Linked DNA regions of Tsuneonella mangrovi. The protein of the gene in region 2 interacts with the protein of the main gene of each other region in a pairwise test. Links are inferred from orthologs where the notes say so. Each region holds a gene or a part of one and is shown on either strand. Other genes may lie near its edges. The genes, in order: epsC and cysK.

The links.
Region 1: the proteins of cysK (region 2) and epsC interact in binary tests that used the Escherichia coli proteins (3 or more experiments, as listed by UniProt). The link is inferred for Tsuneonella mangrovi from one-to-one orthologs.

Annotation. Positions count from the first base shown.
Region 1 is NZ_CP022889.1:923,518-929,890, forward strand. What follows is about bases 2,555-5,300. They hold epsC (serine O-acetyltransferase EpsC), read right to left. Parts: upstream 4,404-5,300; coding sequence 3,705-4,403; downstream 2,555-3,704. Other genes in these bases: CJO11_RS04610 (hypothetical protein), read left to right, coding at 2,555-2,604; CJO11_RS04615 (DUF4328 domain-containing protein), read left to right, coding at 2,787-3,323; CJO11_RS04620 (DUF2794 domain-containing protein), read right to left, coding at 3,340-3,705; CJO11_RS04630 (P-loop NTPase family protein), read right to left, coding at 4,447-5,055; CJO11_RS04635 (heavy-metal-associated domain-containing protein), read right to left, coding at 5,055-5,300. In the rest of the region: CJO11_RS04600 (HAD hydrolase-like protein), read left to right, coding at 1-413; CJO11_RS04605 (SDR family NAD(P)-dependent oxidoreductase), read left to right, coding at 519-1,448; more of CJO11_RS04610, read left to right, coding at 1,531-2,554; more of CJO11_RS04635, read right to left, coding at 5,301-6,320.
Region 2 is NZ_CP022889.1:351,112-357,668, reverse strand. The notes cover bases 1,392-4,321. They hold cysK (cysteine synthase A), read right to left. Parts: upstream 3,351-4,321; coding sequence 2,433-3,350; downstream 1,392-2,432. Other genes in these bases: CJO11_RS01715 (MFS transporter), read right to left, coding at 3,363-4,321; CJO11_RS01725 (dienelactone hydrolase family protein), read right to left, coding at 1,706-2,416; CJO11_RS01730 (DUF1330 domain-containing protein), read left to right, coding at 1,392-1,709. Also shown: CJO11_RS01735 (long-chain fatty acid--CoA ligase), read left to right, coding at 1-1,284; more of CJO11_RS01730, read left to right, coding at 1,281-1,391; more of CJO11_RS01715, read right to left, coding at 4,322-4,625; CJO11_RS01710 (PilZ domain-containing protein), read right to left, coding at 4,698-5,036; tyrS (tyrosine--tRNA ligase), read right to left, coding at 5,150-6,358; CJO11_RS01700 (DOMON-like domain-containing protein), read left to right, coding at 6,460-6,557.

The DNA.
Region 1 (6,373 bases), 570 kb from region 2 along the record:
CGCGCCCGTACCCCGGCGTGCGCGAGACGCTCGACGCGCTCGACGCAATGGGAGTCAAGTCCGCCGTAGTGACCAACAAGTTCGAGGAATTCGCGCGCTCGATCCTCACCCAGATGGGCCTCGCCGAGCGCTTCGTGACGATCATCGGTGGCAATAGCCTGGGCAAGGGTCCGGACGGCAGCTTCCTCGCCAAACCCGCACCCGAACCGCTGTGGGCAGCGCAGGAGCGCTGCGGCGGCGGTCGGATGGCCTTCGTGGGCGACAGTTCCTACGACGTGAAGGCGGCACTCGCTGCGGGCGTTCCGGTGGTCGCGGCGGCCTATGGCTATTGCGACAAGCCTGCTGCCGAGCTCGGCGCGCACGCGGTAATCGATTCGCTCGACCAGCTGGTCCCGGCGCTCGCTGCGCTCTGACGCTACGGCACCGCGACCTGTCGTTAGTGCGGTTGCAAGCGCTTGCGGAAAGTGCCACTGCCGCGCCACGTTTCCCTTTACGTAAACCGAAGATCGGAGAGAGCCATGACCATTTCCTTCAAGGACAAAGTCGCCATCGTGACCGGCGCAGGCGGCGGCCTGGGCCGCGAATACGCGCTCGAGCTGGCGCGCCGCGGCGCGAAGGTCGTGGTCAACGATCTCGGCGGTTCGCGCGACGGCACCGGCCATTCCGACATGGCGCTCAAGGTGGTCGAGGAAATCAAGGCAGCCGGCGGCGAAGCGATGTCCAACGGCCACTCGGTCACCGAATACGACCAGATGGTCGAAATGGTCGCGCAGGCAAAGGAAAAGTGGGGCGGCGTCCACGTCCTGATCAACAATGCGGGCGTGCTGCGCGACAAGACATTCGCCAAGATGGAACCGGCAGACTTCGAATTCGTGCTCAAGGTTCACCTGACCGGCTCGGCGTTCGCCACCAAGGCGTGCTGGGAAACGATGCGCGAACAGTCCTATGGTCGCATCCTGATGACCGCTTCTTCCACCGGCCTGTTCGGCAACTTCGGCCAGGCCAACTACGGCGCGGCCAAGCTAGGCCTCGTCGGCCTTGCCAAGACGCTCCAGCTCGAAGGCGCAAAGTACAACATCCGCGTCAACTCGCTAAGCCCGGTAGCCGGCACGCGCATGACCGCGGACCTGTTCCCCGAAGAAGCCTTCAAGCTGTTCGACCCGGTGAACGTGGTACCGGCGGCGCTGTTCCTCGTCAGCGAGGATGCACCGACCAACGCGATCGTCGGCGCGGGCGCAGGCGGGTTCCACTCGGCATGGGTGGAAATGAACGAAGCCGTGTGGCTGCCCGAAGCAGAGCGTACCGTGGAAGGCTTTGCCGCGCATTGGGACCAGATCAGTTCGGAGACCAACCTCCACGCCCCGCAGTCGGGCTCGGACCAGTCGGCCGCGATCCTCAAGGCGATGCAGAAGGTCACCGGCACCGGCCCGTCGAGCGCACGCGGCTGATCGGCTTACCCACACCACCGTATTGACACACTAATACACTTCGGCGTATCGCTCCCCCATCCAACAGGGGAGGATACGCTGTATGTATTCCGACGACGACCTGCAGTCGGCGGTTGAATCCGGGGCATTGAGTGCCCAGGCCGCCGATGCATTCCGCGCTCATGTTTCCGCCCGGCACGAAATGCCGGCGGGCGACGAAGAGCATTTCCGGCTGATTACCGGCTTCAACGATATTTTCGTGACCATCGCCGCGGTGATGATTCTCGTCGCGATGGCGGGGATAGGCCAGGCGATCACGCCGTCGCTCGACGGTCCGCCGCCGTTCTCCGGCGCGCTGATCGCAATCGCCGCGTGGGGCATGGCCGAATTCTTCACCAAGAAGCGGCGCATGGCGCTGCCGAGCATCGTGCTGCTGCTGGCGTTCGTCGGCGGCGTGTTCGAAATGCTGCTCGGCTTCATGGTGATGGCATTCGGTGACATCGACCATCCCACCCGCGCGGTCACCATGTTGTTCGCCGGAATCCCGCTGCTCACGGCCGGGGCGGCATGGCTGCACTGGCGCAATTTCCAGGTGCCGATCACGGTTGCTGCCGGGGCTGCTGCCCTTGCTGCCACGGCGATCGCGCTGATTGTTGCGGTGGTCGGACCAGGCAATATTTCGCCCGACGGGTTCCTGCTCCCGCTGGTGTTCATTGCCGGGATCGGCGTGTTCGCCCTCGCCATGCGCTGGGACATGAGCGATACCGCACGCCGCACCCGCCGCAGCGACGTCGCCTTCTGGCTGCACCTGCTGGCCGCACCGATGATTGCCCACCCGCTGTTCCATTGGCTGGGCGTGACCGGCGGCACCAACATCGGGCTTGCTTCGGTGATCGGGGTGCTGGTGGTCTACGTAGCGCTCGGCCTTGTCGCGCTGGCAATCGACCGCCGTGCGCTGCTGGTGTCCGCGCTGGCCTACGTACTGTTTGCGCTGACCTGGCTGTTCGACCGGTTCGGCGCGGTCGAACTCAACGTGGCGCTGACCGCGCTGGTGATCGGCTCGGCGCTGCTGACGCTGTCGGCATTCTGGACACCGATCCGCCGCACGGTTGTCGAGCAGCTACCCGCAAACTTGCGCGAGCGCCTGCCCGCATCGGGGTTCGCACTCGCGGCGTGACGGCATCGGAATCAGAATAAAATTGCATAAAAAGGTATCCCCGCGCATCAATTGCGCGGGGATTTCGTTGTTAGGTGGAGTGCGTTACGGAGATGGCCCTAGCAAAAGGTTTGGACTCGCTCGCGCGCAGGACGAAATCCGCGAGCTACGCGACATATGCAGTAATGGTATGCGCGGTCCTAATGGCCGGCCCAGAATTGCTTCAAGTATTTGGAATAGTCCGGCTCGACAGAGAAGGATCAGCCTTCGTCGTTTTGGTTTACAGTTTGGCCTCGTTGGCCTTCGTCTTCAGCCTGCTAATCTCGATCGCGCTTGTGTGTCGTTGGATATATCAGGCGCACGCCAACTTAAGAGCCGCCGGAATAGAGACAGAATTCACGCCCGGTTGGGCGGTCGGTTGGTTTTTTGTTCCCATAGCCAATCTTGTTATGCCCTTCAAAGTAATGCGTGAACTTTGGAATTGCAGTCATATGATTGCAATCCAATATGGCGGCGAGGGCGATGGCGAAATCAAGACATGGTGGGGGTGCTATCTCGCAAGCGGATTCCTCGGGTGGGCGAGCCAACCGAGTGGAAATAGTGGCAGCAGCTTTGACAACCTACTCACCCTTAGTATTACACTGCTTGCATTTACGAGTGCTTGGTATCTACAGAAAATCATGCGTGAAGTCAGCGAAGGCCAGCGGAACCAAATGAACGCGTCAGCTATTTTTTCCTGACCAACTTGAATCGAACTTAGTCCGTGACCGCTTTGACCAGCCGGCGCTCCATCGGGGCGAGGACGCCGCTCAATTCGTGACCGCGCTTCAGCACCTGCCCGTGTTCGCCGAACAGCGTCCACATACCCTGCCTGCCGCGCAATGCGGGGCGCTTTTCGACCCTCGCCTGCGGACGCTCGGCGGTGCGGCGGAAGGCGGCAAAGGTCGCGCAATCCTTGGTAAAGTCCATCGCGTAGTCGCGCCATTCTCCGGCGGCGACCATCCGGCCGTAGAGGTCGAGGATCTTCTGCAGCTCGTCGCGGGCAAACCCGACCTGGCCCGGTGTGCGACCGGGGAAGGAAACGACGGTACCGGGCAACGCTCCCCCGGAAGGCGGATTCATCAGCGATCCGTCCCGCTACGCTTGGTCGGCGGGGTATCGCCGGTGACGGCGCGCAGCTCGGCGATCTCCGCCCGCAAGGCCGCGATATCGTCTTCCAGCTTGGCGACGCAGTCGCGGCTCGGCTCGCAGGGTTCGTCGCACGGGGTGCCGTAGGGAATGAATTCCTTGAGCCAATCTTCCGCGGGGACGAGCGTCGAGCGTGCCTTGAGGCCGATCATCGTTGCGCCTTCGGGCACATCGTCGGTTACCACAGCATTGGCCCCCACCCGCGCGCGGGCACCGACAGTGATCGGGCCGATGATCTGGGCGCCCGAGCCGATGATGACGTTGTCCGCAATTGTCGGGTGCCGTTTGCCCTTCTTGCCGTTGGTCGGGTTGGTCCCGCCCAGCGTCACGCACTGATAGATCGTCACATTGTCACCGATTTCGGCGGTTTCGCCAATCACCGTGAAACCGTGGTCGATGAACAGGTTCCTGCCGATCGTCGCACCGGGATGGATATCGATTGCGGTCAGGAAGCGGCTGAAATGGTTCACCATGCGCGCCAGCAGGTAAAGTTTGGCTTCGTAGAGCCAGTGCGCGATGCGGTGCATGAACAGCGCCCAGACGCCCGGATAGAGCAGGATTTCCCACCGCGAATGCGGTGCGGGATCGCGCGCGCGGATCGAATCCAGGTAACTGGTCAGCCCTTGGAACATGAGGTGAATCCTCCCACCAAACCGCCACAATGGCAAGCCGAGGCTAAAACAGCCGCGGTTGCTCTGCCCCTTGCACCGCCTCCAGCGCATCGCGCCAGATCGACAGCGTCGACGGCACCTTGCGCTCCAGGGTCAGCCGGTCGATTGTTTCGACCAGCGCCTCGATCCCGGCAAAGCTGCGTTCTACGCGGGGCACGAGATAGGTAGGTGCGCCTTCGCCCAACGCAAGACCGCGCGCTTCGGCATGAACCCACAAAAGGTCCTCCACCATCGCGTCGTCGGGCACCCCGATTTCCAGGTGAAGCGCTGCGCCCATGCGGCTCCGCAGGTCCGGCAGGGCGATCTCCCACGGATCGCGGTCGGTAATAAGCAGCAGCGCAGTGCCGCTCTCTTGGGCTCGGTTCCAGCGGTGGAACAGCTCTGTTTCGTCGATAGCGTCGGCACCGTCGATCGTTTCGCCGCCTTGGGCAGCGAACCATCGGCCCAGCAGGCTCTTGCCCGAACGCGCCGGCCCCGCGAGTATTGCGGTACCGAACGGCCAATTGGCGGAGTCTCCAAGCGCTTCAACCGCCGCAGTGTTGGCATTGCCGATTACGATGCGGACCGGGTCGTCGGCCCGCCGCAATTCGAGCGGCAGGGCGATCTGGCCCATTAGCGGCTGATCGCGAGCGCGTTGCCACCCTCGCGGACACTGAAGCCGCGCGAGCGGAGCGCACCGGCGAGCTCCGAGAGGCTGCCCCCATAGCTGACCGACATCACCGAAGTGCCGCCGATCGCGAGGCTGGAGGTAACGGCACCGCGCACGCCCGGGGTCGCCCTCACCGCTGCAATCGTCGCATCGACCGCGCCTGCGTTGGGCGTCGCAAACTGGACGACGTAGCGCGAGACGACAGCCACCGGCGCGGGAGTGGAGGCAGCAGTCGCGTCGCCCGGCAGGACTGCACCAGCGGCAACCGCGGCATCGCTCGCCTGGTCCATCGCCTGGGCAGCACGCCCGAGATTGATTAGCCGCTGGATCGCAGGGTCGATCTGCGGCGCACCGAAATTGAGCGTCGGATCGGGCTTGAGCTTCCCGTCGGTCAACGCCTGCTCATAGATCGTGTTGAAGCGTTCGACCGCCTTGCCGAGCATGTCCTGCAGTTCGGATGGACCCTGTGCGGTCATCTTGAAGCTGCCGAGATAGGTGTTGTCGGGGCCGTAGCGCGCGGTGAAGGTCCCGTCGATCGGCCCGCCCGGCCAGCGATAGCGCAGGTCCGCCAGCGCCATCAGCACGTCGGTCGCGCCGAACTGGTCGAGAACGCCGCGCCACCAGGTGCGGCTCCGCCGCGTGATCTGGCCCGCAGTCAGAAGCAGCGAATCGCCGTTGGCCCCAGACGGCCGGACATAATCGATCCGGCTCCCGCCCGGCTGGTATTCGGCCCAGGCGCGCTGCCACGGGTTGCGCACTTCGTAGACCGTTTCGGTCCCCGCGCTGAACGTCACCGGAATCAACAGCAGCGGGGCGGAACGCGGCCCGATTCCGCCCTTGCCGAGGAATGCCCCTGCGCGGGCATGGTCGAAACTGATCCCGAGCCGCGCGATGTAGCGGTGCGGCCCCAGCTCCTCGCGTTGGATGACTACCGCCGACACCAGCGATTCGACCTGGCTTTCCGGAAGTGCGGGCCCGTTGAGCTTCTTCCACGCCTTCTGGATCGCCAGCTTCCAGCCTTGCTGGCGCGCGTCCTGCGCGGTCTTGGCGGTAACATCGACATCGATCCCGCCGACATCGATATCGCTCGACGAAGCGACTGCTGCGATCCCGCGATCGCCCGAGACCTGCGCGATCAGCGCGCGACCGGCGAAGACGGCCAAAGCCAGCCCGGCCAGCGCGAATATCGCTAAGAGGAACGTATGGCGCCGTGGGCGCGGGAGGGTCATCTGAAGGGCCATAGGGGAAAATTCAGGGCCTTTTGCCCAAACGGGCATGGAAA
Region 2 (6,557 bases):
GCCGAAGACCGTGTGCTGCTCTACGATGCGGCATTTCAGCCCATCGTCGACAGGATGCGCGACCGTTGGCCGACGGTCGAACACTACGTCTGTTACGATCCGCCCGCCGGGTCGGATGTAACCGGCTTCGAAGACTGGATTGCTGCCCATGATGGCGATTATCGGTGGATCGAAGGCGACGAGCGCGATCCTTGCATGTTGTGCTACACCAGCGGCACGACGGGCAATCCCAAGGGTGTGCTATACGAGCATCGTTCGACCGTGCTGCATGCGCTTTCAGGGTTGCAGACATCCGCGTTCAACTTCAGTCCGTCGAGCGTGATGCTTCCCGTCGTACCGATGTTCCATGCCGCCAGCTGGGGCTTGCCGTATGCCGGCGCCATGGCGGGCATCAAGTTTGTGTTTTCGGCCGTCAACGACCCGGCGGTGCTCGACGAACTGATGAAGCGCGAAGGGGTGACCGATAGCGCGGGCGTGCCGACGGTCTGGCTGGCGCATTTCCAATTCTGCGATGCCAACAACCTCGAACTTCCGAAGCTCAGGGCAGCAACCATCGGCGGCTCTGCCGCGCCGCGCTTCATGATCGAGCGGCTGATGAAGAACGGCACCCGCGTCCAGCACGCGTGGGGCATGACCGAAACCAGCCCGATCGGAACCGTCGGCGGTCCGACCACAGATTGGGACAACCTCACCTTCGAGGAAAAGGTCGAAACGACCGCCAAGCAGGGACGCCCGATTTTCGGGGTTGAGCTCCGCACGATCGATCTCGACGATCCGACTAAGGTCCTGCCGCGCGACGGAGAAACCAGCGGCGCACTGCAAATCCGCGGTCCGTGGATCATCAAGCGGTATTTCAAGGCAGAGCAGGATGCGACCGATGCCGACGGGTGGTTCGACACCGGTGATGTCGGGATCCTTCATCCCGATGGCACACTGCAACTGACCGATCGCACCAAGGACGTGATCAAGTCGGGCGGCGAATGGATCAGCTCGGTTGAACTCGAAAACGCCGCTGTCGGGCATCCCGATGTGGCCGAAGCCGCTGCCGTAGGGATGCCGCACCCCAAGTGGGATGAGCGACCCGTATTGTTCGTAGTTCGCAAGGAAGGCGCAACGATCTCGGATAGCGACGTGATCGACTACCTGAAGGACAAGGTCGCCAAGTGGTGGCTGCCCGACGCCGTCGAGTTCGTCGATGACATCCCGCACACCGCGACCGGCAAGATCAGCAAGAAGGACCTGCGCGAACGGTTCAAGGATTACACCCTCGAAGGTGCGACATGACCAATTACATCGATCCCAGTCGCGCCAATTTCGAAGCCTTCAAGGCGCTTCCGCGCGATGAACCGATCCACATGCTCAACCTGCTCAACTATCGCGAGCACGCCGAATTTCCGAACGGACACCCCAATGCCGACAAGGGCTGGAGCGGACGGCGAGCCTACGAGGAATACGGCAAGACGAGCGGCCCGATCTTCCGCCGCGTGGGCGGCAAGATCGTGTGGCGTGGCGCATTTCAGGCAATGGTGACCGGGCCGGAGACGATCCACTGGGACGATGGCTTCGTAGCCGAATATCCCGACAGCGCCGCGTTCTTCGAAATGATCAAGGATCCCGACTACCAGCTGGCCGTGGTCAACCGCACTGCCGCGCTCGTCGATAGCCGCCTGATCCGGTTCAAGCCGGGCGAAGGCGGCGGCGGTTTCTAACCGAGGATTTCGTCCATCAGGCTGAGCATCGCCGCCCAGCTCTGGCGGTCGGCGCTGGTGTTATAGCCCAGCGCTTCCATGTTGTGGCTGTCGGATTCGGGATCGGTGAAACCGTGCTTTACGCCCGAATAGACGTGCAAGTGCCAGTTGGCCCCGGCCGCGTCCATTTCCTCTTCGAACGCAGCCACCTGCTCGCGCGGAACGAGCGGATCCCGGTCGCCGTGACAAACGAGGATGCGTGGGCGGATTGTATCATCGGCACCCACCGGGCGGTCGCTGGACAGGATCCCGTGAAAGCTTGCGACCATCGCAAGGTCAGCGCCCATCCGCGCCGCTTCGAGCACCGCCTGGCCGCCCATGCAGTATCCGATCGCCATCATTGGCAAACTGCCGCGCTCGGGATGCATGGCGAAGGTGTCGAGTGCTGCGGCAATTCGGGCGCGATAGTGATCGACATCGTTGCGCAGTGCCGATCCGAGTGCGAACGCTGCAGCCCGATCGGGAACCGGTGCGCCATAGAAATCCGCCATGAATGCAAGGTAGCCCGCATCAGCCAGCATCGGCATTCGCCGCATCGCGTTGGGTGCATGATTCATGATCGTCGGGAACACAACGACCGCAGCCCGCGGCGTGCCCGAGGGGAGGGCAATGTAGCCCGTCAACGGGGTCTCGCCGTGGGCGTAATCGATCCGCTCGAGTTCGCTCATTTGTCAGGCCTCGCGATCATTCCGGCAGGAAATCGGGTACCGACAGGTAGCGCTCGCCGGTATCGTAGTTAAAGCCGAGCACGCGGCTGCCTGGTGCGAGCTCAGGGAGCTTTTGAGCGATCGCCGCGAGGGTTGCGCCGCTCGATATACCGACCAGCAGGCCTTCTTCGGCAGCGCTGCGGCGGGCCATTTCCTTGGCATCTTCCGCGCTGACCTTGATCGCGCCGTCGATCGACTGGGTGTGCAGGTTTTCCGGGATAAACCCCGCGCCGATGCCCTGGATCGGATGCGGGCCGGGCTGCCCGCCACTGATTACCGGCGAAAGTTCCGGCTCCACAGCGTAAGCCTTCATTGTCGGCCACTTCGCCTTGAGTGCCTCGGCGCAGCCGGTCAGGTGTCCGCCAGTGCCGACGCCCGAGATCAGTACGTCGATCGGACTGTCAGCGAAGTCCGCGATGATCTCCTGCGCCGTGGTGCGCGCGTGGATCGCGGGATTGGCCGCGTTTTCGAACTGCTGCGGCATCCACGAATTTTCGGTCGCTTCGAGGATCTCGGTCGCCCGCGCAAGCGCGCCGTTCATGCCCTTTTCCTTCGGTGTGAGGTCGAACTGCGCGCCATAGGCCAGCATCAGACGTCGCCGCTCGACGCTCATGCTGTCGGGCATGACGAGGATCAGCTTGTAGCCCTTGACCGCGGCCGCAATCGCGAGACCAATCCCGGTGTTGCCGCTGGTCGGCTCTACTATCGTGCCACCCGGCTTCAATTGCCCTGCTGCTTCCGCCGCCTCGATCATGGCAATGCCGATCCGGTCCTTGATCGACCCACCGGGGTTGGTCCGCTCGCTCTTCACCCACACTTCGTGGTCGGGGAACAGGCGCGAAAGGCGGATGTGCGGGGTGTTGCCTATCGTGGCGAGAACGCTGTCGGCTTTCATCGAAATGGCCTCCTAGTTGGTCGCAGTGTGTGCATGATCCTTCGGATCGAACGTGCGGGCATGGCGCAGCTCGGGAAACAGCCTCGCCCACGCAATAGTGATACCAATTGCCGCGACCCCACCGAACACTACGGCACCGACCGGACCGAGGATAGAGGCCATGATGCCCGATTCGGCCTCTCCCAGCTCATTGGATGCCGAAATAGTCAGCATCGAGACGGCACCGACCCGCCCGCGCATTTCGTCGGGCGTGTGCAACTGGATGAGCGATTGCCGGACGTAGACAGATACCATGTCGGCCCCGCCGGCAACGACCAGAGCGCCGAAACTCAGCCAGAAGTTGCGCGATAGCCCGAATGTGAGGATCGCCAGTGCGAACACGATCACCGCGAACAGCATCTTCAGGCCGACTTCGGTCTTCATCGGCTTGATCGAGAACCAGATCGATCCTGAAGCGGCACCGATCCCCATACCGGCTGCGAGCAGACCAAACCCGTCCGCGCCAACGTGCAGGATATCGCGCGCAAACACCGGGAGCAAGGCGGTCGCACCGGCCAGGAGAACTACGAACAGGTCGAGCGTGATTGCCGCCAGCACGAGTCGATTGTCACGCACGTAGGCGAATCCGTCGATTACCCGGTGGATCGGGTGGCGGTCTTTCTGGACCGGCGGCTGCGGAACCTTGCCGATGAGAAACAGCATCAACAGGCCGAATGCGAGCATTGCCGAGATCGCTCCGTACGCCACGTCCGGATGGATCGCGTAGAGGACGCCGCCGACGCTTGGGCCCGCGATCGTGCCGGTTTGCCATGCGATCGAGCTGACTGCGATGGCAGTCGGCAAGGTCTCTCGCGGGACGAGATTGGGCGCGAGGGCGGAAAATGCCGGTCCGGAGAATGCGCGCGCCACGCCTACGAGAACCGCCGCGACGAACAGGTAAGGCAGCGTAAGCGCGCCTGACCAGGTCAGGAAGCCAAGCACCGCCGCGTTAATGGTCAGAAGGGCCGACGTTCCCCGAACGATCCAGCGCCGCTCGAAGGTATCCGCGACCAGACCGACCAGCGGAGTCAGCAGGAACAGCGGGACGAATTGGACCAGCCCGATCATCCCGAGCAGGAAGGCCGCCTGCTTGATGTCGAGGGTCTCGCGGGCAATCCCGTAAACCTGCCAGCCAATGATGATCGCTTGCGCGCTGACCGCAATCGTCGTCGCCAGGCGCGCAACAAAATACGCCCGGAAATTGCCTATCTTGAGGGGATGCGGCGCGTCGCTCACGCCAAACCATGTGGCAGGACGGAGCGCGCTTGCCAAGCAAGCGCTTCGCGTCAGCCGAGAATCAAATCTTTTTTAGCGCCGACGGCGCAGGCGCGGGTTGGGCTGGAGCTCGTCGATCATCGGTACGAAATCGTCGACCCGGATGATTCGTTCGAACTGGAACCCGGCACGATCGTCACGAGTCCAGATGCAATAGGCTTCGATCCGGCCAATGTGCGGCAAGCGGATGATCACCCGATCACCACGGGCGAGACCCGAAGCATCGTCGACCATGAAGCCGTGCGCGGAGATGTTCGAGATATGCAGCTTCAGATCGCCGCGCTCATGGTGCTCGGCGATGACCGGATAATCGACCGGATGCCGCGCAGCGCGACGCAGATCGGTGACCGACAGCTGTGCTCCGACTGACATTCTCCACGTCCCTCCCTTGTGAAGTGGACGACCCTTATCGCTCGGAAAGGCTGATTTAGAGTTAACATCGGATGTCTCAAAATGAGACAATAGGCTGTTAATTATACAGTTTTCTATTCGATTATCGCGTGTTTCTTCTTGCCGAGGCTTATTTTTCCGCGGGTTACGAGCGCTGCGGCATCACTCACGGGCTCGCCATCGAGCCTGACCGCGCCTTCGGCAACTTTGCGCTTTGCTTCCCCGTTCGAGGCGACAAAGCCAAGCGCGTTGAGCGCAGAAGCGATAGTCATTCCTTCCTCGAGCGATAGCCGCGGCAGGTCCTCTCCGGCACCGCCGCCGACGAATGTCTGCGCGGCGGTCGCTTCGGCTGACTTCGCAGCTTCCTCTCCGCGCACGAGCCTGGTGACTTCGTTCGCCAGTACGATCTTGGCGGAATTGATCTCCGCACCCTCGAGGCCTTCGAGACGCGCGATCTCGTCCAGCGGCAAGTCCGTGAACAGCCGCAGGAACCGACCGACATCGCGGTCGTCCGCGTTGCGCCAGTATTGCCAGAAGTCGTAGGCCGGAAGCTGGTCTTCGTTGAGCCAGACTGCGCCAGCGGCGGTCTTGCCCATTTTCGCCCCGTCTGCCGTGGTGAGCAGCGGGGTTGTGAACCCGAACAGCTCGCGCCCTTCCATCCTGCGTGACAGTTCCAGCCCGTTGACGATGTTGCCCCATTGGTCGCTGCCGCCCATCTGCAGGCGGCAATCGTAACGACGAGCCAATTCGAGGAAGTCGTAGGCCTGCAGGATCATGTAGTTGAATTCGAGGAAGGTCAGCGGCTGTTCGCGATCTAGCCGTAATTTGACCGAATCGAACGTCAGCATCCGGTTGATCGTGAAATGCGGACCCACGTCACGCAGCAACTCAATATATCCGAGCGTGGAGAGCCACTCGTCGTTGTTGACCATGATCGCGTCGGTCGGTCCGTCTCCGAACGTCAGCAGGCGCTCGAACACCGTCCGGATACTGGCGATATTGTCGTCGATGTCCTGGCTGGTGAGCATCTTGCGGCTCTCGTCCTTGCCAGACGGATCGCCGACCTTCGTAGTGCCGCCGCCCATCACCACGATCGGCTTGTGACCTGTCTGCTGCAGGCGGCGCAGCATCATGATCTGGACCAGCGATCCGACATGGAGCGAAGGAGCGGTCGCGTCGAATCCGATATATCCCGGCATGATTTGGCGCGCGGCGAGGGCATCCAGCCCTTGCGCGTCGGTCATCTGGTGGACATAGCCACGTTCATCGAGCAGGCGAAGCAGATCGGATTTGTATTCGCTCATAGCGGGCGGGCGGTTAGCACGGGGGCGCGTTCATGCAAACGTATCAACTTCACCCGCATGCGGCTTTTCCGCCTGTGCAGGTAACGCGGGTGGAAGCACGGGTGATCGGCTTTGACGCCGATGTCCTGAGGATGCGGTGGCGGGTCGATGGAACCGGGGCGCTAGTAGTGCCTTCATATTCCGGGCGCGGCCGACAGGA